One region of the Candidatus Enterococcus mansonii genome, then DNA from elsewhere that is predicted to be linked to it. Evidence: riboswitches for the same ligand, from Rfam matches in the RefSeq annotation. Region 1 holds a riboswitch; the other holds the start of a gene.
What was found. A riboswitch is a leader RNA that binds a small molecule or an ion and turns the genes downstream of it on or off. The one in region 1 is predicted to bind magnesium.

Region 1 (16,420 bases):
TCAATCCGTCACGCAGCCATTGAATAGCCGAACCAGCCACAAAAATACTTCCTTCTAATGCATAATAGACTTTACCGTTGATACCATAACCGATCGTTGTTAGTAAATTATTATCGGAAAGCTGAGGTTTTTCACCAGTATTCATTACGATAAATGAACCTGTTCCATAGGTATTTTTGACCATTCCAGGCTCAAACGCCATTTGCCCGAACAGTGCTGCCTGTTGGTCACCAGCCATACCTGAAATCGGAATTTCACTGCCATAAAAATGATAATTTTTCGTCAGCCCATACACTTCTGAATTTGATGTAGCTTTTGGCAACATCACACGAGGAATGTTTAGAATATCTAAAATATCTTGATCCCAATCTAAATCATGTATGTTATAAAGCATTGTACGACTAGCATTTGAATAATCAGTTACGTGAGTATCTCCACCCGTCAACTTCCAAACTAGCCAAGAATCAATGGTTCCAAATAATAACTCGCCTTTTTCAGCTCTTTCTTGTGCACCTTCCACATGATCTAAAATCCAACGAATTTTAGTTGCTGAAAAATAAGCATCCACGATCAAACCCGTTTTTTCATGAATCATTTCTCCATGTCCGTCTTCTTTTAATTGGTCGGCAATTGGTGAAGATTGACGGGATTGCCAAACGATTGCATTATAAATGGGTAAACCTGTTAATTTATCCCAGACGACCGTTGTTTCACGTTGGTTAGTAATACCGATTCCAACAATATCCGAAGGTTTCACACCCGACTCAATCAAAGCACCCGCAATCACTGATTGTACAGAATTCCAAATTTCATTCGCATTATGCTCTACCCAACCAGCTTTTGGAAAATACTGAGTAAATTCTTTTTGAGAACTACCAACATTAGTGCCTTTCTTATCAAAAATAATTGCTCGTGAACTTGTTGTTCCCTGATCGATCGCCATGATGTACTTTTGTTCTGCCATTGTAAATTCCTCCTTAAATTTAAAAGCTGAGTGGGCTCGTTTAGCCCTATCTGAAAAATAGAAAAATCCATTTGTGACGCTTTTTGTCACACATTGATTTTATCTTTTTCGAAACGAGTCCCTCTCGGACGAAACCGCTTTCTCTTTTATGAACATATAATAATACCAAATCACTTAACAAAAACGTCAGATTTTTTTTTGTTTTTAAAATAAATGAAAGTTTTTTACTAAAAACTTGAGATAAAGCTGAAAAAAGACTTAAAATAATGCTCTAAGCACTCATAAAAAGTCTTTTTTCCAAAAAATCCATTTATTTTTCTTGTTTGTTTCCATGAAGCGCTCTAATTTTCATTCTGATTTGATTGATATCATAAGTCGAACCCAATTCAGACAATACATACACTTCTTTAACGGATCGATAAATGGACGGATTCATCACATTTGTCACAATAAGATCATATGTATGCTTTGAATCGTAGGGTTCGATCGTCAAGCCATTGAGATTCTTTAAACTTAAAACTAACACTTGGGTCATCACTTCTTTATACAATCGATCCATTTCCAAATGAATCCCAATTCTTGTCTCTCCAACAATTTCAAAATCAATAATCGCCAATACACTCAAATACTTTACTAGAGACCACTCATGCAAACTATTTCCCTTACTGTAACTTTCATCAAAATACTCCAAACTCTTCGTCAAAAGAACCTGAGAAAAATCTGCTAATTGGTGACTGGAGAGCTGTTGCTCTTTTTGCCAAATATTTTCTCGGTCAAATAACTCCAATTCCCCTTTAAAAAAATACAAGCGACTATGGATCTGAGAAAAATAATAAAAAATCTTTTTTTCTAACGCAGGAAAAAATTTCTTCGGACGATAATATAAAATCACATGCTCTAATACAAAAGTATCCGCCAATGATGTTGGCGTTCTACGTCCTCGAATCAAGCTATACCGATCAAAATCTGACTCAGTTAAAACAGACATGCTCATAAGAAAAATAAAATGTAACATACTTTCTTCTTCATCGATTTCTAAGGGATAGCGACTAAAAAAACGTAAAACAAAAGAGCGCACTGTTTTATAAAAAGGATCTTGCTCATAAATTTTGCTTTTTTGATGTAGATCTTTATACATTTTTGGTTGAACAATGATTCGTTTTTTACTAATGGTCAGCCATAAACTTAACTTTAACTTGCTGTGCTCTTCAAAAGTAAGCGACAATCCCTTTTCAAGCCCTTCAATAATACGTAGATTTTGAATCGTCAGTGTTTTTTTCTGATGCACTTCATACGGTGTTAAAAACCAATACATCTGGAAATAAAAATAGCGAATTTGCAGCTCCTCTCCTTTTAGCTGACCATTGCGGATTTTAAGTTCAAATTCATGTAACAACTGATTCAATTCTTTAATTTTCCGAAACAAAGATGATTCACTGATGACAAACTTAGTCGTTAACTGAGCAATTGTAAACTCCCGATTTTGAAACAAATAATCGATTACCTGAAATTTTATCGAGGCACGCACATAATCTTCTAGCACTTTGCTAATTGAAAAGTGATCTGACATATGGATTGCTACCCACTGACCGTCATAAAACAACGAGCACTCCTTCTCATATGGTTTTAAATAATAACTTAATCCTTTTAAATCACTCTCAAACGAAGCCTTTGAGACACCTAAATAGGCTAATAAATCACTGTCTTCAATCCGACCGCCAGCTAGAATCACTTTTTTTAAAATACTCACTTCCCGCGCTTCTTTTTTATCCAGTAACTCTTCAATTTTCATTTGCTTCACTCCACAATCCTTCAAACCCTAATTGATTTGTGATATCCAAAATTGTTGAAAAATACGGATGATATAAATAATCTTTCTGATATAATTCTTCTAATGTTTGCCCCATTTGAATACTTAAGGCAAGTGTATTGATTTTTTCTAAAATATTCGCTTTGGAAACCAATTGTGCACCTAAGATTCGATGGCTTTCTTTTTCAAAAATAATTTTTCCATAAATTATCTCACCACCTAAAAAGAGGGCACTTTTTTGTTCCACATGAGAAACACCGATCGGTTGATCATAAAATAGTCCCTCAGCCTCAGTCAACCCCGTACTTGCTACATAATAATCGACAAGCTTGGTACCAATCGTTCGAATTGCCCCAACAAACGGTGTTGTATTTTCCACAAGGTTTTGCGCCACCACAAGACCTGTTCGAACAGCATTATTCACTAAAGGAATATAAAAAGATTCGTTAGATAAACTGTAAGGTACTTGAATACAATCACCAATTGCAAAAATATTCGCCTGTGATGTTTGTAAATACTCATTCACATAAACCGTTCGATCAGTATGTACTTGGATATGCTCGTCTAGATAGGCTAAATCCGGTCGAACATTCATAGCAAACACAGCACTATCACAGTCTAGCTTAGTCATTTTACTTTCAATTCTTAGTCCTTGATCGCTATCAACAATCTTTTCGACGGTCTCTTCAAAGTGAAAAATAATCCCTTTTAGCGCCATTTCCTCTTGGACAGGCCGGATCATTTCCCGATCAAAATACTTAAATAATAAATAATCCATTTGCTCGAAAAGATGAACCTCTTTGCCTTGTTTTAACAGCATATCTGCTGCCTCAGCCCCTATCTGACCACCACCGATCAAGGCCACTTTTTGGCTATTTTTGAGTTGTTCGATTGCTTTTAAAACGCCAGGTAAAAATTTATATTTTAACACTTTCTCCGAATCACTACCTAAAATTTTTTGAGACCACTGACTTGCGCCGGTAGCTAAAATCAATTTATCGAATGAAATACAAAAGTCCTCCGCTTGTTTTTCATATATTACCATCTGTCGCTTTGAATCTATCTTAACGACTGTTGCAGCTAATAATAATTGAATAGTGCACTTTTTTAATTGTTGCTCTGAAATAAATTGTGCTTCTTCGATTGGGCCAATCGTTTTATTGAAATAAAGATTGATTCCGCCTGGTAAATAGCCGATTGTCGATTGTTTCTCAATTAAATGAATTTCCGCTGCAGGATGTTTTTTTCTTATTGCCAAAGCCGCTGACACCCCAGCAAAAGAAGCCCCGATAATCACAACTTTCATAATTAAGCCTTCTTTCCAATTATATAAAACGTTTTCTTCAAGAATAGCATAATCAATAAGGAAATTCATCCTTTCGCCTTTTCAAAAAAAATAGACTCATCTAACTAAGTCTGATCAACTTAGGATGAAATCTATTTTCCAACTTTATTTACTTTTCATAAATGCTTGAATTGCTTCAGCATTTTTTTGCTCGTCGATTTCAAGAACACTTCCTGATTCCGTATTATCATTAAAGTCCCAAGAGCCTTGTACAGGAACTGAAAGTGATTCTAATGATTTGACTTTGCCTGACAAGAAATCTTTTGCTAAATCAATCAGTAAGCTCGTAGGTACATTCGTATCGATTTTTCCTACTAGTTTTCCGGCAACTTGAGGTAATTCCCAGATTGGGATCAAATCTTTCGACTGATTGATCAATGCGTCCATCACTTGTTGCTGACGTCTGATACGACCAAAATCACCCTCTTCATCCATTCTGAAACGAGCATATTGCAATAGGCTATTTCCATGAAGCGTTTGTTTTCCCTTAGTAATATCCACACCATCTAAATTGATATCTTTTTCAGCATCAATTGTTACACCTTTTGGATAGAGTTCGTCGATGATTGCACTAAATTCTTTAAAATCCATGACTAGATAATAATTAATCGGTAACCCAAAGCTTGTATTTAACACTTCTTTTGTCAATTGTGCGCCACCGTAAGCATAAGCCGCATTTATCTTGTCTAAACCATAATTAGGAATCGTTACGTAACTATCTCGCATAATAGAAATCAATCTAGGCTGCTTCATTTTCCCATCATAATGAGCCACCATCAATGTATCCGAACGACCTTGATCTTCATCATCGTCTCTAGAATCATTCCCGATGACCATCACCGTTAATTCTTTGTCACTCGTTTGTTCATCTCCAGTAAAATTTTGATTTTTATTAGACAATTGTGACTCACTTTTTTCTTTTGCTTGTTGAAATGAGATTGCCGCATAGCACCCAATACTAACTACCACAAGAAGAATCGATAACAGGGTAATAGTAATTATTTTTGACGATTTTTTCATTGTGAATTCCTTTCCAAAACGCAAATGTATACTTGTACAAGAAAATCCCTTCACCAAGATGACTCAGCGAAGGGATTAGATTACTGGGTATCAGAACTGTGATAACTATCACTTGTTTTCGACTTACCTAGTTCTTCTCTTCGTTGAGTTTTAGCACTATATAACGTAAAAAGCGTCTGCTTTTAGCTACTTTGAAAACCGCCTTAATTCGACGATTTTTGTCCTACCCGTGCCTGTCTTTCGACATTTCTGAGCAGTAGCCTGTGTTTATATAGGAGCCTCACCTAACAAGTATTTAATTCATTTTACACTATAAGCAATAAGCATAATAAAGTCAAATTAAATTTTGCCTAAATTGCGCTAGATAAAAAACAGATTATTAAAAGAATTATCATTATATTCGCATTACTGGATGAAATTAGACAATTAAATGGGTATGGTAATCTTTAGTATTTCTTAAATAAACAAGTTGTTTATACATCTTCTACTAGCATTAAAAACTTTAGATGGACTTTTTTTAGCATATCTGTTTCAATGTGTAGAAGACCAAATAGTTGGAGGAGGTATTTATGAAAAATTTTTTAGAAATTCAACAAGAATTCTTTTTTAATTTTCTAATCGATCGTATTGATAATTTTTTATTGGATCATTCTGATGAAACATTTTATGCGTTTGCTTTAGATTGCACTATTTACCAAGAAGGTGAAATCAACCTTTGCTTGAATACCACAGAGCGCTGGGAAGAGACTACAAACTACTACGCTGACAAAGGCTACAAAGAACAACAATTAGCTGAAATGAAGTATCATTCGAAAGATTGGGACGAGGAGCAACGTTTTGCTTCAATCCATTTATTTGATGATTGGGTTGAAGAAGACGAAGACATCCAGACCACTCTTGACTGGCTTTGTGAACAACTCGTTCTTTTTACAACCAGTGAAACCTTTCAGCGAATTCCAAAAACAGAGGCATTTAAGTTGTTCGTTTACGATCACAATGAAGAACCCTCTGATTCAGAAGAACGTTTTGAAAAAATAACGACTTCTGAGCTTTTTCAACTATAATAAAAAAGAGTGTCCTGATTCTTTTGTCATACACCATAATGAATCAGATATTTATTTTCATCGATTGCTTTAAGAAGCAACTTAGACAATTCCGTTATATAAAATTGGTCATAGTTTTTCTTATCTTTTATAATCACATCATAAAAAGCAGGCACGGATGCTGGTGAAATTATCGTTATTCCCCAGCGATCCAGTCCTCTCTCTTTTTGGTTGGATACGCAAAAATAGGTTTCAATTAATGACAAATCAGCCCACTATCGGTTAATTGCATCATCAGGGATTTTGATACAGTGATACTTCTCTGGTTCATATTTATGGTACATGTTCTTTTTATCAAATGCTTCAATAATACCAAATTCTGCATAAGGTCCCATACCATTCCACCTTAAATAAAGCTAAATGAAACCTCATCCAACACAAAAATAGTTGTAAGAATTTCATTTACTTTTTTTACTAGCACTTTATTATCAATTATTTGATCTTTTGTTTCAAGCTTTGTTTGAGCAGTTGAATAAATCAAATAGTCATATTCTTCTTTGAGTCTAATTTGATGATTATCTTTTTTATATAAAATATAATCATCTAAAACATCAGATTCATATTCACGTTTAAATCCATTTTTTAAGACAATCGCCGTAACTAATGTATTAACGTTCAACTCATCTAATGGAATGGCTTGTTCATCATACGTTAATGTATAGCTCACATCTTCGATGATTCCACATGCATTACACCCTCCATCTAATAAGTTGACCTTTTTCGCAATTTTTACTGCTTTCATGCTTACAAATCCTTTCCAAACATCTAGTTCATTCACTTTATTATATCAAATATTATCCTAAAATAAGATAGAAAAATAAACATAACTGTACTACATAACATATAAATATAATTAAAATATATTTAAAATTATTAGAAATCACTAATATGTATTTACTTTATATTTTTTTCAGATAATAATATAGGCAAGCTACTATTTATAAAACAGTAGTAAATAAGAGGAGGAATTTTTTATGAAATTTTTTAAAGGTATGATGGTTGCAGTTTTAACAATTAGTTTATGTTCGGCAAGTTTAGGAATGGTATCAAGCCATGCAAACGCAGCAACAGTCGTAGAATCAAATTACAACAAGACAGTCACTTTATTCAATAAAGCAGATATCTTAGCACACACAGGGTTATCATTAACAAGTTCAAATGTATCATCTGTTTACAATGAATTAGCGAAAACAAGTACATGGGAAGCTGCTGGATACAGTAAATCACAAGCGACTGTGATCGCCAGAGATTTCAGTAAAAATTACTACAAATCAGTAAGTTTACTACAAAAAATGACGTATCAAAAAGATTTACATCTTAAAGTTATCCTAATTACTAAAGGATATGTAAAAGCAGAATTCGGTTTACAATCATACTATGTGCCAGAAACTGAAGCACCTGAGGTTGAAGTTCCTGAAGTGGAAGTGCCAGAAGTAGAAGTACCTGAAGTAGAGACACCAGAAACTGAGACTCCTGAAGTGGAAGTACCTGCTGAAAAATCAGACTTAAAAAAATTAGAAGTACAAGTAAATTACACAAATGGTACACAAGTACAATTCCAATATCAAGTGAATGCAAATGGAACTATCAAAGCACAATACCAAGACAAATCAAATAAAGTACAATTACAAGGTAGTGCTGCTGAAGAAAAAATTGAAGGAATCATCGCTGGTCTAAACCTAAAAAATGGTAGTGAAAAAGAAATTACTTCACACATTTTAAACAAACTTGGTAAAGGATCAAGCTACAAACAATTCCAATTCCAAGGACAATTTACTGATAACTCACAAGTTAAATTTAAATTGAAATAAACAATCATCTATGCAAATAGGCGTGCAACCAAAGAACTTCTTCTTTATTGGTGCACGCCTAAAATCTTATACGTATCTAGTTCACTCTAAAAAGTCAAAAAGCTATTTTTGATTTCTTCATTTTTCTGGTTTTATGTGACCATTCTTACTACAGTTCCCTTTCAAACCACTCAGCTACAACATCCATCATCTCACCTTTAACCAGATGTCCTTCCTCCATTCCCGTCATAAACTGGCTATTTTCCGCAAATGGCTTATCTTTAATTCCTTCATAAAAATCAGACACATCACTATAAGGTATTTTGGGATCTTCTGTTCCATGCCAAAACAATACAGGACGTTTTGCTATTTTTTCAGGCTGTTTAGATAAATCGTAATGTGCCACCCAGCTTAATAATAATGGTAAATCCTTTGGCACAAAAATATCCATTTCAGCCGCACGTGTCATTACTCGATCAATATAACGCAATGGAGATGGTGTTCCCATCATACAAACGGCTGCTTTGATCTCAGGGTGTTGCGTTAACAATGCACAGGTTGTAATACCTCCCATCGACACACCACCAACACCAATCTTGTCCTCCATAATCAAACCTTGTTTATCAAAATGTCGAACTAATTGAGAAAATTCAATAATATTATATTGAATACTAGACCAAAATGTCACAGAGGGAATTGGCGACACCCCACCCGTTTTTCGCTCACCGTGATTCATTGCATCTGGTAAAATGACTCTTATGCCTTTTTTAGCCAGTTTTCTTGCTTGAGTCAATGACAACTCTTTAGCCGTTTGCCAACCATGGTAATAAATCACTAGAGGCAAAGAGTTATTTTTATCCTGCTCAGAAACGACTTCTAATACTGGAATTTCTTTAATCAAACGGTGTCGAACACTTATTTTCATTTTAGGATCTCCTTAATAAACTATTCTTATTGGCTTTATTATACACATTAAGGAGTATACATCACTTTTTTTGCTCAACTCTACAATAAAATACTATCTAAAAAAATTTTCTCCTACGTTTCCTTTTTACAATAACTCTTAGACGTAAAATCGACAGAATCATGGCTAATACAAGCAAAATATTAACTGCTATTGTTCGAAGTAACAACCCAAAAGATGCCTTATATCGCTTTTGTTTTTGAATATATTCGACTACGTCTTGTGTATTTGCTGATGTTTCTGGATAACTAATTCCTGAATGTAAGATATCGTAGGCATCAGCATAATTTCCCAGACCATCCGTCACTCTAAGATACATTTTTCCCACTTGTCCATCCCTAGTCAATTTCATATTGAATCGACCTTTTTTATCAGCAACCGCTTCTTGATAATGATACTCTTCATTGTCTGTATAAAATAATTCGACTTGAAACGTATTTTTTTGCTTCGGCATGTTTATTTTTCCAGATATACGGGCATTCTCTTTGTCATAATTTATTTCTGAAAAAAATATAGTAGGTCGATCACTGCTGACTAAATAAGGTACATTTTTATAGTGATAGATCACACCCTCTTCAGATGTAAAACATAAATCAGTGGAATAAATACCGATTTTATCTGTTTTTACAGGTCTATTTTCATAGTACATATCTTTGATTTTAATGTTGTCTCGATAGTAAATAGTTTCGATAAACCCACTATAGTTATTGACTGGACCGTTTAATACAAAATTCGCAAAAAACATATACGGACTATTCTCAAAAGGAAAAGTTAGATAAATCTCCTCTTTTATCTTTTTTTTCTTTGTAGTACTGCCATTTAAAACTTGTTTACGAGTAAAATGTCTCGTTAAATCACTTTCAGAATCAAACTTCGATTTCAATAAATTTTCTTTTCCTTCACTAGCGTAACACATAGCAGGAAAAAGAATGACTATTAAACTAAAAAACAACACAAACTTTTTCATAAAATAAACTCCCTTAAAACTCCTCACGACAACAAAACGATATACAATAAACAAAAAGAAATAGGTTTTATTTTCTTAATATTTAACATTCAAACTTTAACAACCACTTCAAACTATTATTCATATAATTTTAAAACTATTTTCTGAGCTCATTAATCACTATTTTTGCAATATATGTATTAAAAATAAAAAAGCTCAAAACCCTTACTCTTAAGGATTTTGCGCTTTTATCAAAATTATTATTTTGTTTCACGGTGTAAAGTAACTTTTCTTTCACGTGGGCAATATTTTTGTTTTTCCAAACGATCAGGATTGTTACGTTTATTTTTGCTTGTAAGGTAGTTACGCTCTTTACAAGAAGTGCATTCTAAAGTGATGTTTACGCGCATGTGTTTTCCCTCCTATATCTGATTTCGTATTTTCTAAGATATTTCTTAGCCTCAAATATCATATCATGTTTGTTCATGAATTTCTACCCTTTTACTGAAATTTGTAAAGGAAAACTACTTTACAAATTTTATTGTTGCTTATAATCTGCATAAGCATCTACGATGGCTTTAGCCATCAGTTGGTTTGGTCTGGTACTTTCACTTGTCAAGTGAGGTAAGATCACGCTAACAGCAATTTCAGGATCATTATAAGGGGCATAAGCAACCACGTTACTATTGACTGTAGTATGTTCACCAACATTTGTTTCCGCTGTACCAGTTTTTGCTGCCATATCCAATTTTGCGCCTTGCATATATTGCCCTGTGGTAAAGGCACCAGCACCGTGCACAACATCATAAAACCCTTGTTTAATGATATCCATTTGACCTGGACTAATATCTACTTTGTTCAACTCTTTTGGTGTAATTTCTTCTTTTAAATCACCAATTGTGCCATCTGGATTATTATTATAAATACCTTGAACCAAATGAGGCGCAAGTCGAGTTCCGCCATTTGCAACTGTAGCAGCATACTGAGCTAATTGCATTGCAGTATACGTATCATATTGCCCGAACGACAAATCGAGTAAATGCCCTGGCATTGGAGCAAACTCAGGGTCATCAAATGCAGTATTTGATAGTCCTGTAGACTCACCTGGTAAATCAATCCCAGTCGATACACCCATACCATATTCACCAAATGTTTTACGTAACACATCAAATAACGTTGAGTCTCCGGTTTCATAAGGTAACTTCATATTGTATTGGTAATCAGTTTTCATCATTTTCAAGACCAATTTCATCATGTAAACATTGGATGAATATTCTAGGGCTTGCTCTGCACTAAGAGACATTGGAACACCAGGATACTTATTAAATACAGAAGCTTTTGGGTCACTTCCAAAAATCTTAATCGGTTCATCGATCAACACATCATTACCAGAAATCACACCTTGTTCATAACCTGCTGAAATAGTTGCTCCTTTGACTACTGAACCAGGTTCAAACGCTTTGTTGATTGTAGCTAAAGGATTAGACGTTAACTCGTTAGTTGCAAGATCTCGATCTAAAGCAACCATCGCCATCACAGCGCCTGTCTTAGGGTTCATAACGACTACATAGGCGCCATCTGAGTAGTTCGCATTTCCTGTCGCTAACAACTGTTGATATTGCGCTCGAACAACTTCTTCAATTTTTGCTTGAAACCCTAAATCAATGGTCAATTTTAGGTTAGAACCTTTCTGACCTTCTGATATTGGCTTTTGCGTAACAATTTTCCCGTTACTGTCCAAAGTTACTTCTGATATAGCTTTTTTCCCTTGAAGAATATCTTCGTATTGTTTTTCTAAGTAACTCGTTCCTACACGGTCATTTCGTTCGTAACCTTTTGCTAGATACTCATCTGCTTCTTCAGCGGGTAATCCTGCTTTTTCTGAGGAAACTTTTCCTAAAATACTTTTTAGAGCCATGTCTTGTGGATATTCACGATCCCAATCCATTCCTGTGGACACACCAGAAATTTCCGAAGTGTGCTCGCCGATTATAGCAATTTCATCTTGAGTGACATCCTCATTTTTAATAAAAGCAGTATTCAGCTCAGATACAGCATTCATTCGTTTAAAAATTGTTGCTGCTTGCATCGTACGTTCATCAAAATTGATTTCTTCTGGTTTTACTTTTTCCACAGTCAGCACATATAATGTTCCTTGATCTGTGATTTTATTCCCTTTTTCATCTAACATATCCTTATCTGTCAAACGTTTTTGAGCAGCTTTTAAATTATCAGGATTCGCTAACCAAAAATCTTTTTTATCTCGTTCAGTTAATTCATCAGCGGGTACATGAATCAGATCGTTTACCTTATAAGCAATATCTAATAAATCTTCCGTTTGAACTTTTTTTCCTCGGGTATAAGTGATCGCCAGATTTGATTTATTTCCGACTAATAAATTACCAGCAGCATCATAGATTTGTCCCCGTGGTGCATTGCTTTTGATTTTCAATGTCGAATTTTCATCTACTTTTTGAGCAAATTGTTGTCCTTCTGCAATCTGTAAATAACCCAATCTTACGATCAAAGCGACAAACAAACCAAATATAACAAAAAACAGCAAATTCAATCGAAATGGAATATGGGATTTTTTGCTATTTTGTGTCATTGGTTCTACGTTTTCTTTTTTTAATTTATCTAAAAAGCTCATTTTTTTCATTTATCCTAGTCCTTCCTTATAAGAAAAGTCTTGCTTCTCTATTGTAACTAAAAAATGCAAAAAAAAATAGAGGGAATCCTCCTACTAAGAAAATATTTAATGTTTAAAGATCTGGAAAATCACTCAAAGAGCTTCTTTCCAGACCTTTAAACATAATTAGGTGATAAATGTACCTTTTTACTACTTATTTCCGGCTATAATTTGATACATCAGCGACCATGCTCTCTACAAAGATATTTAGATCGATTACGTCTGTTTCTTTACTTCCATAGCGACGAATATTCACTGTTGCTTCATCCATCTCTTTATCTCCTACAACAATTTGATACGGAATTTTTTGTGTTTGAGACGCACGGATCTTATAACCCATTTTTTCATTACGATCATCTACTTCGATCCGTAAGCCTTGTTCTTGCAGACGTTTTTTGACTTCATAGGCATAATCGGCATGAGCTTCAACAGAAACAGGAATAATTGTTGCTTGAATTGGCGCCAACCATGTCGGGAAAGCTCCTTTGTACACTTCAGTTAAGTAAGCAACAAAACGTTCCATAGTTGAAACGATTCCGCGATGGATAACGACTGGGCGATGATTATTTTCTCCGTCTTCCCCTACATAAGTTAAATCAAAACGTTCCGGTAATAAGAAATCTAATTGAATAGTTGATAATGTTTCTTCCATCCCTAAAGCTGTTTTTACTTGAACATCTAGTTTAGGACCATAAAAGGCTGCTTCACCTTCTGCTTCAAAATAATCTAGTTCCATTTCATCCATTGCAGCTTTTAACATCTCTTGCGCTTTTTCCCACATTGCATCATCATCAAAGTATTTATCTGTATTATTCGGATCACGATAGCTTAAGCGGAAACGATAATCATCGATATTAAAATCTTTGTAAACGGCAACCATTAACTCTAATGTACGTTTAAATTCTTCTTTGATTTGATCTGGACGAACAAATGTATGGCCGTCATTCAAGGTCATTTCACGCACACGTTGTAAACCAGATAATGCACCTGATTTTTCATAACGATGCATCATACCAAGTTCAGCGATTCTGATTGGTAATTCACGGTAACTATGAATATCATTTTTATACACCATCATATGATGTGGGCAGTTCATTGGACGAAGAACAAGCATTTCCCCATCTCCCATGTCCATTGGCGGGAACATATCTTCATGATAATGATCCCAGTGACCAGAAGTTTTGTATAAATTAACATCTGCCATAATCGGAGTATACACATGTTGGTAGCCCAAGCTGATTTCTTTATCTGTAATGTAACGTTCGATTGTACGACGAATTGTCGCACCTTTTGGCAACCAAAATGGCAACCCAGAGCCTACTTCTTGAGAAATCATAAATAAATCAAGTTCTTTACCTAATTTACGGTGATCACGTTCTTTTGCCTCTTCACGCATTCTAATAAATTCTTTTAACTCTTTTTTATCGAAAAATGCTGTACCATAAATACGTTGCATCATTTGATTATCAGAATTCCCTCTCCAGTACGCACCAGCTACAGACAATAATTGGAAGACTTGGATACGGCCTGTCGATGGCACGTGAACCCCGCGGCACAAATCAACGAAATCGCCTTGATCATAAACTGTTATTTCTTCATCAGCAGGAAGATCAGTAATTAACTCTACTTTATATGGATCGTCCGCAAACAACTCTAATGCTTCTTCTTTTGAAACAACTTTACGAACAATTGGGTTATTTTCTTTCACGATTTTCATCATTTCAGCTTCGATTGCTGGTAAATCTTCCGCAGTCACAGCATTCTCGCCATTGTCTGTATCGTAATAAAAACCAGAATCAATAGCTGGACCTACACCAAACTTGATTTTAGGAAATAGACGGCGCAAAGCGTTAGCCATTAAGTGAGCTGTTGAATGACGTAAAATTTGCAACGCATCCTCATGATCTGGTGTAACAATTTCAATCCTTCCATCTTCTTCGATTGGACGATCTAAATCTATTAACGTACCATTGAATTTTCCTGCTAACGCTTTTTTAGCCAAACTATTGCTGATACTTTTAGCGATGTCTAAAGTTGATGAACCTGCCTCAAATTCTTTGACAGCGCCATCTGGGAATGTGATTTTAATTGACATTTTTGTTTCCTCCTTAAGAATGTTTATGATTGAAAAGATACTTTTTTATAATGATCCACTGTCGAACTTTTAATTAAATACAAAAAAACCTAGTATCCGACAATGCTCAGATACTAGGACGAAAAGTTCGTGGTTCCACCTATTTTTAAATACAGCAAATAACTATATTCCTCAACGTGTTAACGGTACGACCGCCTTTGCTTCGACAAAGGTTGGAAAAAGTGGTCATTCCTTGTGCGGGTCTGGAAAATTTTCAGCCAAGATTTTCCTCTCTAAAAGACTGCTTGCAAGTTCAGTTGTCTTTTTCATCAATCATTTATGTGTTAATTTAAACATTTATTTCAATAAAAAGCAAGTGTTTATTCGAATGGATTATTTTTTCCATTCTCCACCTTGAGCATAACGATCTTTTTTCATCTCGTTAACAAATACATGGATCTTCTCTTTTGGTGCCCCTGTATTTTTGGATACAACTTCCGTGATCTCTTTGACCATATTTGTCAATTGTTCTTCGCTACGACCTTCGATTAATTCGACATGAATAAATGGCATATCTTTTCCTCCGTTCAATTTTTTTATTTTTTTTCTACACCACAATCAATAAATCTGCATTATTAAAAAAGAAGCCCAATTGGACTTCTTTTTATTACTTTTTTAAGCTGGTTCACCATAATCTACAGGTTTATCAAACTCTCCAGGTGCACTGTCATAGATATGACCATACACAATCACTGGCATTCCTGCATAAGCACCATTAAAAATTTGTGCAACTGCAGCTCCTGGTGTATTGATACAACCGTTACTACCGAAGTTTGTTTTATAGGCTTCTTTATTACCGAAATACTCTGCTTTATAATCTGCATCGTGAATCCCGATTTGTGTGACCACACCACCGAAACTCTTCAGCGGCATCCAGTATTTAACTGGTACACTATATTTTGAGCCATCCAGCATTTCGCCTTCTAATTTTGTATCTGTATCTTTATACAAAATCGTGTGAAAACCAGGAACTGTTGCTGTTCCTTTATTATAACGCCCCGTGATGACGTCTGTTTCAACCACCTTAGCGCCGCCTTTAAAGAAGTACATTTTTTGATCATTTAAATCGATCTCCACATAATCTTTATCAACTGTAGATGATTGAGTGACATCTCCATCAATTGGGACTGTGATTGTTTCAGTATCTTTATCACTATTTATCGCATTAACAAGTAAATCTCTTGTTTGAGGCATATTGATATCCCAACCATAGCTGCCATTATTTTTATATTTAGTTGTTACGCCATGGACATTTTTAAAGATAATCGGCTTAAAAATAGAGCCATATTTTTGATTCGTTTGTTCTACCCATGCATATACTTTAGTTGGATCAACATTACCCGATGTATCCATAAATGATTGAATCTCTTCTTTAGTAAGTGCTAATTTTTCACCATTGATATCCAATGTGATTGTTTTGTTTTCTTTTTTGGATAGCATCGCTAGTTTGTCTTGCAAGCCTTTATCATCTTTCGTTAAGGCAGGTTTTTGATAGAACTCTTTTGCTTCATACACATAGCTGCCTTTGTTTGCTTCAACATCTTTTAAGACCTGGCTCATCAAAGCTGCTTTATCTACCGTTGTTCCTATTTGTTCTGGTATGATTTGATACGTACCATCAACTTTTTCGATTCGTGCATCTTGGCTTGGCGTTC
Region 2 (16,420 bases), 490 kb from region 1:
AAAATTAGACATTGAAGCAACCAATATTTTACCTTCTTCAACAGGATTAATCGGACCACAATTACCAATTAAGACTATTGAAGACTTTTTAAGCAACCAACCGATTAAATTAACAAAAAAATATGAAGACTTTGCTCAAGCTATATTGACGACTGATAAGCGGACAAAAGTACGAACAGTGAAGATTGGTGAGGCAACAATGTTAGGAATCGTCAAAGGTTCAGGAATGATCGAACCAAATATGGCAACGATGTTGGCCTATGTTTTAACGGATGCAAAAGTAAGCAAAGAAACAATCTATCCAATGTTAAAAGAAGCGGTTGACCAGTCCTTTAATACAATCAGTATTGATTCAGACACAAGCACAAGTGATACAGTGGCGTTTTTAGCGAATGGGCATTACGAAGTGAAGGAAGAGCAGATACAAGCAGCGCTCAATCAACTATGTAAAGAGTTGGCATTAGATGTGGTAAAAGATGCTGAAGGAGCGACGAAGACAATGTTTGTTACTGTGAAACAAGCAACAAGTAAAGAGCAAGCTCGATTTGGTGCTAAATCGGTTATTAATTCACCTTTAGTAAAAACAGCGTTATTCGGTCATGATCCAAATTGGGGACGAATCATAATGGCTTTAGGAAAAACGCAAGGTTTAATATTTGATCAAGATAAAATAAATATATCATACGGTGATTTACCAATTTTTTCGAATAATCAAGAAGTGAAGCAAAATCTTCCTCTAATCGAGCAATATATCAAAAATAATGAAGATGTCTATCTAACGATCGATCTTCAACAAGGGACTGAAAGTTTTCAAGCAATTGGCTGTGATCTAAGTTATGAATATGTCAAAATCAATAGTGATTACGCCACTTAAAAGGATAAAACGAGGGTTGACTCAGAAATGTCTAATTGTAAGAGCAGACAAGGTGTTGCTTTTGTAGACTGATTTATTTAGCTTTTATGTGACTAGGATTTGACTCGTAGAGTGATTCCTTAGTCACATTTTAGTTTTCTCGCCTCTTTTATTTTACGAATGTATGTTCTATAATAGAAGAGATGGGTGGGATCATGAATGAAAACAAGGCAAAAAATTGCTGTTCGTAGATTAGTTGAGTTTATTTTACGTAAAGGAAGTATTGATTCTAGACATACAAGTGAGCATACTGCTCAGGAAGGTGCCAAGATTCATCGGAAATTACAGCAAGCAGCCAGTGGAAATTATCAAAAAGAAGTGAAATTAGCAATCAACATAGAATTAAATCAGCAAACATACATAATTGAAGGGCGAGCTGACGGAATTTTTTTCGATGAAAATAATCGAACAGTCATTGATGAAATTAAAACATCAGAACCCGCATTTTCCGAATTATCAGAAGAACAGGTGGAAATGTTTTGGTATCAGGCAATGTGCTATGGCCATATATATTGTCAACAAGAAGACCTAGAAACGATCACTTTACAGTTGACCTATTACCAGACAACCACGAAAGAAATTACGCGACAAGACAAAGAATGTACAAGAGAAGAACTAAAGCAATTTTTTGATGAGTTAACTCAAAGCTATGAGCAGTGGTTGATTTTTAAAACGAGTTGGCGCAAACTTCGGAACCAATCATTAAAGAACTTAACGTTTCCATATGGAGCGTATCGTTCAGGGCAACGAGAACTTTCAGTCGCTGTTTATAAAACAATTTTAAGTGAACAAAAATTATTTGTTGAAGCGCCAACAGGAACTGGGAAAACGATTTCTACGTTATTTCCTACCTTAAAAGCACTTGGTGAGGAGCAAGCAGAAAAAGTTTTTTATCTAACGGCTAAAACCATTACCCGTCAAGTAGCCGAAGATGCTGTAGAAGCAATGAAACAAAAAGAAATGCATCTAAAAAGTGTTACACTAACAGCGAAAGATAAAATCTGTTTCTTGACGGAACGAAATTGTACGCCAGAAGCGTGTCCCTTCGCTAATGGTTATTACGATCGTTTAAACGAAGGCTTATGGGATTTACTAAATCATGAAAATCAACTGACCAGAGAAGTGATTGAGAGATATGCAAAAAAGCATACATTGTGCCCCTTTGAGCTATCATTGGATGTTAGTTTATGGTGTGATTTGGTGATTTGCGATTATAATTATTTATTTGATCCAGTTGTTTATTTACGCCGCTTTTTTGAAGATCAATCAGAGCCCAAAGAAACCATTTTTTTAGTAGATGAGGTCCACAATTTAGTCGGTCGCTCTAGAGAAATGTATTCAGCCGCTTTATCTAGAAACAAGCTATTAGCACTGAAAAAAATCATCGATAAAAACCAAACAAAATTTAACCGAGCCTTAAACAAAATAGACAAAGAATTTGCAAAAATCCAACAAGTTTGTGAGCAAGAGGGAACGCTCTTTTTGCATCAAAATGAACCAATTGATTCTTTAGTTAAAGCTGCTAATTCTTTAGTCGAAAAAATAAAAGAATGGTTACCTGAAAATCAGAACTTTGTTGAATTGGAGCAAGTGTTAGCTGTTTATTTTGAGTTGATGCATTATCTTAAAATCGGTGAAAGTTATGATGATCATTATTGCACCTATGTAAATTGCGAAAACTATGATATTATAATCAAGCAATTTTGTTTAGATCCCTCTTACCTTTTAGAGCAAAAACTAGATAAGGCCAAAGCCAGTATTTTATTTTCAGCAAGTTTAACGCCTTTGGATTATTACCAAGAAATTCTAGGTGGCACTCAAGACAGTTTGCGTTGCCGAATACCCAGTCCTTTTCCGAAAGAGAACCAATTGTTGTTGATTGAAAATCAGATACAAACAACATACAAAGAGCGGGCGCAAAGCTATGAAAAAATTACTGAAAGTATAACTGGAATGATCAAACAAAAAAAAGGGAATTATGTTGTTTTCTTTCCTTCTTACGCCTATATGGATAATGTCTATAAGCTATTTCAGCAAAAAAATCCGCAAATTAAAACAAAAATACAAGCAACCTTAATGAATGAAGCAGAGCGGGAAGCTTTTTTGCGCGACTTTATCTCAGAGCCAGATGATACTTTCGTTGGTTTTTGTGTATTAGGCGGTATTTTTTCAGAAGGAATCGACTTAAAAGGGACGCGCTTGATTGGCACAGCAATCGTGGGTGTTGGATTACCCCAAATGAATCATGAGCAAGAGTTAATTAAAGAGTATTATGATCGAGAAAAAAATCAAGGCTTTCAATTTGCCTACCAGATTCCAGGGATGAATAAAGTGCTGCAAGCCGCTGGAAGAGTAATAAGAGATACAGAAGATAAGGGAGTGGTTCTTTTGTTAGATCAGCGTTTTTCGTCGAATGCTGTTCGACGTTTATTTCCGCCTCATTGGAATCAAGTTCAGCAAGTCTCTTCTACTGAGCAAGCTCAACAACTAATGAAGCAGTTCTGGCAATCAATGGAATCGACTAATTACAAAGGAACGATCATTTAAATAATCAGGAAAATAGAACTATAGGAGGAACCAAAATGAAAACGATCTTAGTTTTACACACAGGTGGAACGATTTCGATGTCAAAAGAAGCCGATGGTAATGTTGCACCAAATCAGATGAATCCCTTACTGGATCAAGAAGCATTATTTGAAGGGAAAGTAAATTTAATCGTAGAGCCGATTTTTAACATCCCTTCACCTCATATGACACTGGAGAGGATGTTGGAACTCAAAGAGCGGATACAAAAAGCCTACCAAGAAAAGATTGATGGTGTGGTGATTACTCACGGCACTGACACGTTAGAAGAGACAGCTTATTTCTTAGATATTACATTAGAAAATCAGATACCAGTTGTTTTGACTGGGGCGATGCGCTCAAGTAATGAGATCGGAACAGATGGACTATACAATTTCATTAGTGCAGTTTGGACGGCTTGTTCAGATGATTCACGTGGCAAAGGAGTCCTTGTGGTAATGAATGATGAAATCCATACAGCACGTTATGTCACGAAAACTCATACGACAAATGTTGCGACATTTCGGACACCTACATTTGGTCCGATTGGTATGATTGCAAAAGAGCGAACCTTTTTTGCTAGTGAGGTTTGTCCGCAAGAAGTGTGTGATATTCAATCAGTGGATGGGACAGTTTATGTGATTAAAGCATATGCTGGTATGGACAGCAGTTTATTTGATTTAATTGATAATGATCAAACGAATGGGATTGTTATTGAAGCACTGGGGGCAGGAAATCTGCCACCAGAAACCTTACCTGCGCTAGAAAGAATGTTGGCGCGCAATTTGCCAATTGTTTTAGTTTCCCGTTGTTCAAACGGCATTGCTGAAGACATTTATGATTATGAAGGCGGCGGCGTAAATTTAAAGAAAATGGGGATTATTTTTTCAAGAGGCCTAAATGGACCAAAGGCTCGAATTCGGTTGATTGTTGGATTAAATAGTGGAAAGAGCTTACATAAACTACATGATTTTTTAAGTGAATGATTTTAATTGTTAAAATAGACGAAATAATGGGATGGGGCCAAAATGAGACAGGTGTCAAAAGTCGTATGTGAACTTCTACAATTTGAAGCCCGAATCAACACCGAGAAAAAAGTAGCTGCTACACGTTGTTTTTTTCTCGAATTTTTTTTGCTTTTTGTAAAAAAAACGGTTGTTTGTTCAGGAAAATGCTATAATGAGAAAAATGATTGATTTTCTTTTTTAATTTAATAGTACTTCTTTTATGCATAAACAAAATAAATGAGTAAAAAAGTAGAAAGGGTGTGTAGGTATGAGGTTTAAAGAACAATTATTGCAGGCATTGGATCAAAAAGAGGAGAAGATGATTGAAATCAGAAGATATTTACATCAATATCCTGAATTATCTTTTCAGGAATATAAAACGGCTAAGTATATCGCTGATTTTTACGAAGGAAAAGACTGTTCGGTTCGGACAGGCGTTGGTGGAAATGGTGTAGTTGTAACGATTGATAGTGGTCGTGCTGGTCGAACGGTCGCATTGCGTGCCGATTTTGATGCCTTACCTATACAGGAAAATACTGGTTTACCTTTTTCGTCAAAAATCGATGGTGTCATGCATGCGTGCGGTCATGATGCTCATACAGCGTATATGCTTGTGCTAGCAGAAACCTTGATTGAATTAAAAGATGCGTGGCAAGGAAAAATTGTTATTTTACATCAACATGCTGAAGAATTGCCGCCAGGAGGAGCCAAAGCAATGATTGCAGATGGCTGTTTGGATGGTGTAGATAATGTATTAGGATTACATGTAATCAGTAATCTAAAAAATAGTACGGTTTATTATCATGCTGGGTCAATTCATACGGGACAATCTGGTTTTAAAGTGAGTATTCATGGTCGTGGGGGACACGGATCAATGCCTCAGGATACGACCGATGCGATTTTAGCTGCCTCTAATTTAGTCGTGAGTCTCCAATCGATTGTCAGCCGTCGTGTCGATCCTTTTGAAATGACAACATTAACTATTGGAAGTTTTGAAGCTTCAGGTGCTTCAAACGCAGTAAATGGTAAGGTCGTTTTACAAGGTGATGTTAGAACGTTATCAGGAGAAGTTCAAAAATCCGTTGAAGTCGAATTCAAACGTATTTTGGATGGTATTGCATTGATGTACAATGTCACGTATGAATTGGAGTATCGTCATAATTATCCAGTAACAGTCAATAATGAACAATTAACCGATTTTGTTTCGGCTAGTTTAAAAAATAGTGACATTCCTGAAATAGAAGCTATTCTTGACTCAGGTGCACAAGGACCGTCAGAAGATTTTGCCTATTACGCACAAGAAAAACCAAGCTGCTATTTTCATGTAGGAGCAGCACCTAAAGATGGTCATTTCTATCCTCATCATAACGAAAAATTTATGATTGATGAAAATGCGTTACTGATTAGTGCAAAAGCCATGGGTGCAGTCGTAGCAGATTATTTGGAAAAATATTAGATAAAAAGAATCAAGCATAACTAGACGAAAAATTAAATTCGCTTAGTTATGCTTTTAGATTATCGGTAATTAGTAAATTGTAACTCCATTGGTAGCTCTAAATCCCTAAGAAGAGCAATGACTTTTTGTAAATCATCACGGCTTTTACCAGTTACTCTGATTTTATCTTCTTGAATTTGTGATTTGACTTTGATTCCTGAGTTTTTGATGGCTACATTGATTTTTTTTGCATTGTCTTTATCGATGCCGCTAATTAAATCACCATATTGACGAGCAGATCCGCCAAGTGCTTTCTCACTTGTTGAAAAATGAATATTTTTGATGGGGACAGCTCGTTTCACTAATTTTGCAAAAAGAACATCTTTGACTTGTTCAATTTTATAATCATCCTCAGCAACAACAACTAACTTGTCATTTTCTAACTTTATATCAGCGACCGAACCTTTGAAGTCAAACCGATTTTTGATCTCTTTTACGGCAATTTGAATGGCGTTTTTTACTTCCTCCATATTGATTTCAGATGTTACATCAAAACTTGCTTCTTTTGCTGCCATTGTGTATATCCTCCTTTAATCACTATTTCTTATTTTATAGTACCATTAAATAGAGAAGAAACAAGTCAAAAAAGCTTTTTCAAAGAATAGTGGACAGGCGGCATGTCCGAAGGGAAGTGACTAAAATAATCCTCATTTTAATCAATTTTTCTTTTCTTTTTTACGATGAACTGTTATTCTAAATCAGGAGATTTTTCTGATTGAATCGGTGATAAGTAAAAGTTGCAAGAATGGAACAGCTTTTTGGTAAAGGGGAGGATATACATGAATAAGTGGGTTATTTCATATAGACAAAGTGAAACATTGAAAAAGTTTGCCGTTATTTTTGTTACAGGGATTTTAGTAGCAATCAGTTTAAACTTTTTTTAATTCCAGCAAAAGTTTTTTCAGCAGGAATGAATGGCGTTGCACAGATTATTGCGACTTTATTACATACGCATTTATCGATAACCATTGATACAGGTCTTTTTATTTTGTTATTAAATATTCCAATTTTTATTTTAGGTTTTTTGAAATTAGGGAAAGAATCAACGATTTATAGTTTTCTAAATGTTGCTTGGGTTTCAATAACGACGATTCTATTGCCTATCGAAGTCGTTACCACTAATCCTTTGATGAATGCAATTGTCGGCGGCGTTTTGATTGGGATTGGTGCAGGATTATCTTTGAAAATGGGCTTTACAACGGGCGGTATGGATATTGTTTCATTGGTTTTATCTAAAACAACAGGTAAGACAGTTGGAAATTATATGTTTATGCTTAATGGAATTATTGTCGTGATTGCAGGATTTGTTTTTGATTGGGAGAGTGCGTTGTACACGATCATCTCGATTTATTGTATGACTCAAGTAGTTGATATGATTCACACCAGTCATCAAAAAGTAACGGCTATGATTGTAACGGTTAATCCAGAAATTGTCACACAAGCCATTTCAAAGCAGATGATCCGTGGAATGACATTGTTACCGTCTATGGGTGGTTATTCCGGTGTAGAAGGCCGTATGATCATGATGGTCATCACTCGTTATGAATTATACGATTTAGAGCAGATTGTTTATGAAGTAGATGAAAATGCCTTTATGAATATTATTCCAACGCAGTCTGTCTTAGGTCGTTTTGCGAATGAAGATGAACAACGGATTTTTAAAAGTACAGGTAGTTTTCCGGAAGTGAAAAAACGTAAAGGAAAATAGAAAATTTGTCTAAATTGTAAGGATATTTTCTTATAATTTGGACTTTTTTTATTTATACAATCGCTTTATTTGCTAAAGATAACTTTCATTATAATGTTTAGCAATCATTGGTGTAGCAATGTTTTTTCAGACAAATAGCTAAAACTGTCCACAGTTTTGTGAAAGTTTGGACAAAAGTTTTCTGAAAAAGACAATTTTAGTAGAAAAGTACTAAAAAGTCTGCTAAAATATAACTGTTGGTTAAGGATGTCCTTAACAAATAAAGTTTTTTTAAAACTTAGGAGGAATTTTATTATGCCATTAGTATCAGGAACAGAATTTCTTAAAGCAGCTCGTAAAAGCGGCTACGGTGTTGGAGGATTCAACACAAACAACCTAGAATGGACTAAAGCGATTCTTGAAGCTGCAGAAGCTAAAAAAGCGCCAGTATTAATCCAAACTTCTATGGGTGCGGCTAAATACATGGGCGGATACCAAGTATGTTACGATTTAGTAAAAGATTTGATTGATTCAATGGGCATTACTGTACCAGTAGCTCTTCACTTAGACCATGGTGAATACGAAGATGCATTAGAATGTATCGAAATCGGCTACACTTCAGTAATGTTTGATGGTTCTCACTTACCGTTTGAAGAAAATATTGAAAAAGCAAAAGATGTTGTTGCTAAAGCACATGCTAAAGGCGTTTCTGTAGAATGTGAAGTTGGCTCAATTGGTGGTGAAGAAGACGGAATCATCGGTTCAGGTGAATTAGCTGACATTCAAGAATGTGTACAAATGGTTGCTACTGGGATTGATTACCTAGCATGCGGAATTGGTAACATTCACGGTTCTTACCCAGATAACTGGGCTGGATTAGCTTTTGATCATTTACAAGCAATTTCTGACGCTGTTGGTGATATCCCGTTGGTATTACACGGCGGATCAGGTATTCCTTTAGAGCAAGTTCAAAAAGCAATCTCTATGGGTGTTTCTAAAATCAACGTGAACACTGAATGTCAAGAAGTATTTGCAGCTGCAACTCGTAAATATATTGAAGAAGGCAAGGACCTTGAAGGTAAAGGTTTTGACCCTCGTAAATTATTAGCACCAGGAACAAAAGCTGTTACTGAATTAGTTGAACAACGTATCGAATGGTTCGGTTCTGCTAACAAAGCATAATAAATAAAAGAAGAGACTGAGACGACAGATTATTGTTGTCTCAGTTTTTTTATTAAAATCAGAGTTAAATATCTCTGAAATTACATATATTTATATTTTTTAAAATAAAACCGTATTCATTTTAATTTTTAAACCAACTCTATTGACAAAGAAAGCTATTTGCGTTAATATCAAACAGCATTAGTTACTAACACTGTTAGCTATTAATGGTGGAAGTAATTATTTTGAATAAAAGGAGGAGTCATATGTCATTCGCAGAAGAAGCAGAACAAGAGCTGATGCGTCTAATGGTTCAAAATCGTCATAGCGCATTTAGTAGACTTGAAAAGAGCAATCAAGGTGAAAGTATTGTTATCAAGTTCCTTAATCGTTATGGTGAACCAACGAGCCCAAAGCACCTCGCAGAATCATTGAATCTATCTAGCGCCCGCATCGCAGTTGTTTTAGGAAGCTTAGAAAAAAAAGGACAGATTGAACGTAAAATGGACCCCAATGATCGACGTCGTATCCATGTTACTTTAACTGAGTGCGGCAAAAAAGCAGCTAAACTTCAAAAGAAAGAAATGCGGGATAAGATTGTTCAAGTGTTTAAGATGATGGGAGAACAAGACACAAAGCAATTTATCAAGCTGACTGCAAAATTCGTAGACTACTCCCAACAAATATCCCAGAAAGAGGAAGGTGACCAATAGTGAAAATTTTCAAATATCTCGGCAAATACTGGTATGCGGTCATCGCAGTTCTTGTGCTTTTAGTCGTACAGGCAAATAGTGATTTAAGCTTACCAAACTTAACATCAGGTATCGTTGATGTTGGGATTCAACAAGGAGGACTTGAATACTCCACGCCTGAAAAAATTAGAAAAACAACTCTTCAAGGAATTGAAATGTTCATGACTGAAGATGAGAAAAAAACCATTGAGGATAATTACAAATTAACAACTGAAAAAATTAATGGTAAAGAGGTTGAAGTGTACAATTTAACGCTTCAAAACGATATGACAAAAGCCAAGTTAGCGGATATTTTTAATCTGCCGATGATGATGTTGGCGTCTTCACAAGCAAAAGATTCATCAAATGCAAGTAAAGCGAAAGCTATTATCGAAGACTACAAAATGATTGGAGCCGATGGAGCTAAAGCAAAACAACTCGGAGAAGAAGCAAAAAATCTAGGTGAACAAGCCAAAGTTGCTAGCGTAGAAGCTGCTTCTGCAACAGATATTACTGTAGCAACAGAACAAGGTGCCAAAGCTCAAGAGTTAGCTGCTCAAGCCCAAGCTAAGGGCGCAGAAGCCAACGCATTAGCAGAATTAATTAAAACAAAGAGCGACGAAATACCAGCTAAAGTTGAAGCTGCTCGCAAAGAAACTAAAAAAAGCTTAGGGGATCTAGGCGCGGATTCAATAAAAACTGTAGGTATTCAATTGACATTGGCTGAATACAAAGCACTAGACATGAATACAAAACAAATACAAACAGATTATATGATCAAAACAGGAACAAAAATGCTTCTATTAACGCTTGTTTCAGCAGTTGCAGCAATCATTGTTGGATTGATTGCATCCTTAGTGGCTGCATCTGTTGCACGAAATTTACGTGTTGGTCAATACGAGCGAACATTGCAATTTTCAAATACAGAAATGGAGAAATTCTCCCCCGCTTCATTGATTACTCGTAATACAAACGATATTCAACAAATGCAAATGGGAATCGTCATGATCATGCGTATCGTTTTATATGCCCCAATTCTTGGGATTGGCGGTATCTACAATGTATATAAAACAGGAACAGGTATGGGATGGATTGTTGGAGTGGCTGTAGTTGCAGTCTTAGTCCTAGTGATGACCTTATTGTTGACGACCATGCCTAAATTTAAAGCCTTACAAAATTTAGTCGATCGAGTGAACCTAGTTTCTCGTGAAATTATTACTGGTCTGCCAGTGATTCGCGCATTTTCTCGTGAAAAATTTGAAGAAAAACGTTTTGACACGGCTAATACAAACTTGATGAAAACTCAATTATTTGTTAACCGAGCAATGTCTATTATGATGCCTGTTATGATGTTGATGATGAATGGTATTTCTGTTTTAATCGTTTGGGTCGGCGGACATAATATGGACAAAGGACAGCTTCAAGTTGGAGATATGATGGCTTTTATCACATACACGATGATGATTGTCATGGCATTTATGATGTTATCTATGGTTTCCATTATTTTGCCTCGTGCTAACGTTGCTGCTGGTCGTGTAGAAGAAGTTCTTAACACGGTACCAACAATTAAAGATCCAAACCAGCCTAAAGATGACCATGAATTTAAAGGTGAAGTAAAATTTGAAGCAGTAGAATTCCGTTACGGAGATGCTGATGAAGATGTTTTACACCATATAAATTTGGTAGCTAAACCAGGTCAAACGACTGCTTTGATTGGTTCAACGGGTTCTGGAAAATCAACAATTGTCAATTTGATTCCACGTCTTTTTGACGTAACAGGTGGAAGAATCACCATTGATGGCATCGATATTCGTGAAATGAGTTTGCATAAACTACATGAGATTATTGGATTTGTGCCCCAAAAAGGGATCTTATTCTCTGGAGATATTGCTTCAAATATCAAATTTGGTGATGGGGATATTTCAGATGAACAAATGAAAAAAGCTGCTAAAATTGCACAAGCCGAAGAATTTATCGATTCAAATGAAAAAGGCTATGACCGAGAAATTTCTCAAGGCGGAACCAATGTTTCTGGCGGACAAAAACAACGTCTATCTATCGCTCGTGCCTTAGCCAAAGATCCTAAAATATTAATTTTTGACGACTCATTTTCAGCTTTAGATAATAAAACAGATGTTGCATTGCGCAAAGCACTATCTGAAAATATCAAAGGAGCTACTCAAATCATCGTCGCCCAAAAAATCTCTACAATCCTTCATGCAGATAATATTATCGTACTAAACGAAGGTCGGGTAGTAGGGCATGGGACACACGAAGAATTGATGCAATCGTCAAAAGTTTATCAAGAAATTGCCCAATCACAATTAAGCAATGATGAATTAGGCATTGAAGAAGCGGAGTAAGGAGGAGCGAGAATAATGGCAGAACAAAAACAACATCGCCCTCGCGGCGGTCGTGGTGGCGGACCTGGAGGACATATTGCTCCAGTAGAAAAAGCCAAAGATTTTAAAGGAACATTGAAAAAATTATTGTCCTATCTTGGCGCATATAAAATTCCTGTTTTCTTTGTAATAATCTTTGCAATTGCCTCAACTATTTTTAATATTTGGGGACCTAAAATCTTATCAAAAGCAATTACAGAATTATTTAATGGCTTGATCAAAAAATATCAAGGAACTGGCGGCATTGATTTTGAAAAAATTGGCGGGATATTATTATTCATGCTAGGTCTTTATCTGGTTGCTTCCTTATTTGGAATCATTCAAGGTTGGATCATGTCAACCATTTCTCAAAAAATTACGTACCGAATGCGTAAAGAAATCTCAGAAAAAATCAATCGTATGCCGATGAATTACTTTGAAAGTAGAACAACGGGTGAAGTATTGTCAAGAATCACAAATGATGTAGACACACTTGGACAATCATTGAACCAATCCATTACACAATTGATTACTTCTACATTTACAATTATCGGAGTTATTGTCATGATGTTATCGATCTCAGTAAAAATGACTGGTATCGCTATTTTGATCGTACCAATTTCAATGATTTTAATTATGATCGTTGTGAAAAACTCGCAAAAATACTTTAAAACCCAACAAGAATATCTTGGCGTGATCAATGGGAAAGTCGAAGAAACAATTGGCGGTTATACTATCGTCCGTTTATTTAACGATGAAGAAAACGCCCTTAAAGAATTTAAAGAACAAAATGATGTGTTATTCAAATCTGCTTGGAAATCTCAATTTCTTTCTGGCTTGATGCAGCCAATCATGAACTTTGTTGGAAATCTTGGTTACGTAGCTGTTGCAATCTTTGGTGGAATCATGGCGTACAATGGCTCAATTACTGTTGGGGACATTCAAGCGTTCATCCAATACGTTCGTAACTTAACTCAACCAATCGCTCAGTTGGCTCAAGTATCTAATTTACTTCAATCAATGGCAGCAGCTGCGGAACGTGTCTTTGAATTCCTTGGTGAGGATGAAGAAGAACAAACTGTTGAAAATCCAGTTAAAATTGATAAAGCAAAAGGCATGGTAGACTTTGAACATGTTCGTTTTGGTTATACACCAGAAAAAATTATTATCAACGATTTTAGTTCCCATGTTGATCCTGGTCAAACTGTAGCGATTGTTGGTCCAACTGGAGCAGGTAAAACAACGATGGTTAAATTATTGATGCGTTTTTACGATGTAACATCTGGAGCCATTAAAATCGATGGTCATAATATCAAAGACTTTAATCGTGAAGACCTTCGTAAAAATATTGGAATGGTTTTACAAGATACTTGGTTATTTAAAGGAACTATCATGGAAAATCTTCGTTATGGTCGTCTTGATGCAACGGATGAGGAAGTATACGAAGCGGCAAAAGCTGCTCATGTTCACCACTTTATCCAAACATTACCTGGCGGCTATAACATGGAATTAAATGAAGAATCATCAAATATCTCTCAAGGCCAAAAACAATTATTGACGATTGCTCGTGCTATTTTGGCAGACAAACCGATCTTGATTTTAGATGAAGCAACATCATCTGTCGATACTCGCACAGAAGGTTTAATCCAAGGGGCGATGAATAATTTAATGGCGGGTCGGACATCATTTGTTATCGCACACCGTTTGTCAACGATTAAAGATGCAGATAAAATTCTTTATATGCAAGACGGCGATATCAAAGAACAAGGAACACATGAAGAATTACTTGCTCAAGGTGGTTACTATGCATCACTTTATAACTCACAGTTTGAAGAGTTAACTGAGTAAAAAAATAAAAAAAGTGCTCATCAAAAAGCAACATTGATGAGTTCTTTTTTTATTTCTACAGGAATTACTTTTGCTTCCAATGCTTATCTGTAATTTGCTCGCATGAACATTTGCTTTAATTTAAGAAAAAATAAAGAGTCTTAAAATAACTTGAAAAATTATATTTCCATCGTTATTATAAATAAAATGAATAAATAAATAACCTTGTTAGGTGAGGCTCCTATACAAACATAGGCTATTGCGCAGAAACGTCGAAAGACGCCAATGTGTAAAACAGGAATTGTCGAATTAAGGCTTTTCATAAAATAGCTAAGAATTTTTCTTTACGTTGTATAGTGCTAAAACTCAGACGATGAGATGGGTGAAAAGTCAAACATCTTGGGAAAAAATGTTTGGCTTTTTTCTTTTGCAATGAATGCATCTGGTCATAAGGTAAGCAAGTTTAATGATTTAGAAATGGAAGGATGAATGCTTTGAAAAGACAAAAATTTACCCCTGCGATTATAAGTATTGTACTATTTTCATTACTTACTTTTTTAGTTGTTGCTAACGTACCAGGGTTTATTCACTTGGATTTTTCTATATATCAATTCACTTGGAAACCTGATGGAGTGATTACTAATCTAGTGAATATACTTGCGAAAACAGCAACGATTATTCCAATCACTATAGTCAGTTTAATTGTTTCAGTGATGCTTTTTAGAAATAACTATAGGATATTAGCCATTTGGCTGAGTAGTAATGTGTTTGTCGTCAGTGCTTTAGGTTTTATACTGAAACAAACTATTGCACGAACGAGGCCTAATGTAGAACAACTTGCTGAAAGGGCTTCTTACAGTTTTCCTAGTGGTCACTCTTTATTAGCGATGTGTTTGGCATCTTCGATTATGTTAGTTATACAAACCGTGTATTCAAATGATCCAAAAAAGTATCAAATGTTAAACATTGGCTTAGTCGTATATGTCCTTTTGATTGGATTGGGTCGAATCTATTTAAGGGTTCACTATCCTAGTGATGTGCTTGGAGGATTTCTGTTGAGTTTTTCCTGGGTAAACCTTTCCTATGTTTTGCTGCAGAAAATAGATGCCAACGGAAAAATTTCCATTTTAACAAAGAACAATCAGGATACTAACTACTAGGAGTAAAACAAGAGACTATTTTCTTTGCAAAAAGGTCTGCTTCTACAACTTGCGATTGTCAAATGACTTTTCCATTTGGTATAATTTGATGCATAGAAGTGGAGGAATGTAAGTATGATAAGAGTAGCAATTATCGGGTATGGGAACCTGGGACGTGGTGTTGAACGTGGGATTAAACAAAATAAAGATATGGCATTAGTAGGTATCTTTACAAGAAGAGCACCTGAAACGGTTCAAACAGAAGGCGGACAAGCGTTTACCATGGAGGAACTTAAGTCTAAAAAAAAGGATATCGATGTATGTATTTTATGCGGCGGCTCTGCGACAGATTTACCAATGCAAACGCCAGAATGGACGCATTTATTTAATACAGTGGACAGTTTCGATACACATGCAAAAATTCCCGAGCACTTTGCTAAAGTTAATCAAGTGGCGAAAGAAAATCAAACTACATCAATTATCTCAACAGGATGGGATCCTGGTCTATTTAGTTTGAATCGATTGTACGCACAAAGTATTTTACCAGATGGACAGACCAATACTTTTTGGGGCAAAGGAGTTAGTCAAGGACATTCGGATGCTTTAAGACGAATTGAAGGTGTGATAGATGCTGTTCAATACACAATACCCAATAATGAAATTATTGAGAAGCTCAAAGCAGGGGAATCATTACAGATGACGACCCGTGATAAGCATTTTAGAGAATGCTACGTAGTTCTTGAAGAGGAAAGGGATTCAGAAAAAATTCGTGAAGAAATAGTTTCTATGCCTAATTATTTTGCTGACTATGATACAAAAGTCCATTTTATTTCTCAAGATGAGTTGGATCAAAATCATAAAGCAATGCCTCATGGGGGAACGGTCCTTCACACTGGAACCACTCATGAATCGACCAAGCAAGTGATTGAATATAAATTACAATTAGAAAGTAATCCAGAATTTACTGCAAGTGTCTTAGTTGCTTATGCTAGAGCTTGTGTTCGTTTAGCTAAGGAAAAGCAATTTGGGGCGTATACTGTTTTAGATATTGCACCTAAGTATTTGTCTGACCGCACAGATGAGGAATTAAGGGCAGAATTGTTGTAATGATGTGCAGAAAAGATCAAAACTTTTTGTTTATGAATATGTAGATAAAAAAGTATAAAAGAGTTCTTCTCCTTTTAATCAGCCAGATTAGTTAGGAGAAGGCTTCTTTTTTTACTCATTCCTAACTTGTTAATTTCACTAGGTCCAATTAGTAGTTTTTTAAATCCGTGTTAAAAATAAAATAATAAAAAAAATCATTTATTGTAGTTTGTAGAACAAAAAGGATATGATTATTGGAATATCAGCTCTAGAGGTTATATTTACTTAGATAAAAAAAGTAATGCAATCCCATTCGTCATTAGTCAAAGAAGTGATGGTTATTACAATATCTTTCATAATGGGATTCCCGTGAATACGTTTCATTGGGGTGGAGGCATACTGAACTATATTAGCCATGGCAAAGGGAGTGG

Region 2: it holds a riboswitch for magnesium, as region 1 does, so the genes downstream of both, A5880_RS01810 (phosphatase PAP2 family protein) here and A5880_RS04100 (LCP family protein) in region 1, are expected to answer to the same signal.

Annotation. Positions count from the first base shown of each region.
Region 1 covers NZ_NGLE02000001.1:866,749-883,168, forward strand. Annotated here, with positions in the region: gene glpK (glycerol kinase GlpK) at 1-964, opposite strand, end outside; gene A5880_RS04090 (helix-turn-helix domain-containing protein) at 1,275-2,756, opposite strand; gene A5880_RS04095 (FAD-dependent oxidoreductase) at 2,746-4,080, opposite strand; gene A5880_RS04100 (LCP family protein) at 4,225-5,139, opposite strand; M-box (ykoK) riboswitch at 5,269-5,438, opposite strand; gene A5880_RS04105 (DUF4303 domain-containing protein) at 5,709-6,203, shown strand; gene A5880_RS04110 (hypothetical protein) at 6,230-6,448, opposite strand; gene A5880_RS04115 (DUF4809 family protein) at 6,589-6,984, opposite strand; gene A5880_RS04120 (YusW family protein) at 7,217-8,053, shown strand; gene A5880_RS04125 (alpha/beta fold hydrolase) at 8,202-8,957, opposite strand; gene A5880_RS04130 (hypothetical protein) at 9,055-9,963, opposite strand; gene rpmG (50S ribosomal protein L33) at 10,203-10,352, opposite strand; gene A5880_RS04140 (penicillin-binding transpeptidase domain-containing protein) at 10,481-12,601, opposite strand; gene thrS (threonine--tRNA ligase) at 12,786-14,726, opposite strand; gene A5880_RS04150 (2-hydroxymuconate tautomerase) at 15,099-15,278, opposite strand; gene A5880_RS04155 (L,D-transpeptidase family protein) at 15,381-16,420, opposite strand, start outside.
Region 2 covers NZ_NGLE02000001.1:374,812-391,231, reverse strand. Annotated here, with positions in the region: gene argJ (bifunctional glutamate N-acetyltransferase/amino-acid acetyltransferase ArgJ) at 1-874, shown strand, start outside; gene A5880_RS01855 (ATP-dependent DNA helicase) at 1,073-3,460, shown strand; gene A5880_RS01850 (asparaginase) at 3,496-4,461, shown strand; gene A5880_RS01845 (amidohydrolase) at 4,751-5,938, shown strand; gene A5880_RS01840 (YajQ family cyclic di-GMP-binding protein) at 5,998-6,492, opposite strand; partial or broken gene A5880_RS01835 (YitT family protein) at 6,757-7,685, shown strand; gene A5880_RS01830 (class II fructose-bisphosphate aldolase) at 7,980-8,846, shown strand; gene A5880_RS01825 (MarR family winged helix-turn-helix transcriptional regulator) at 9,092-9,538, shown strand; gene A5880_RS01820 (ABC transporter ATP-binding protein) at 9,538-11,919, shown strand; gene A5880_RS01815 (ABC transporter ATP-binding protein) at 11,935-13,785, shown strand; M-box (ykoK) riboswitch at 13,982-14,149, shown strand; gene A5880_RS01810 (phosphatase PAP2 family protein) at 14,259-14,924, shown strand; gene A5880_RS01805 (diaminopimelate dehydrogenase) at 15,039-16,010, shown strand.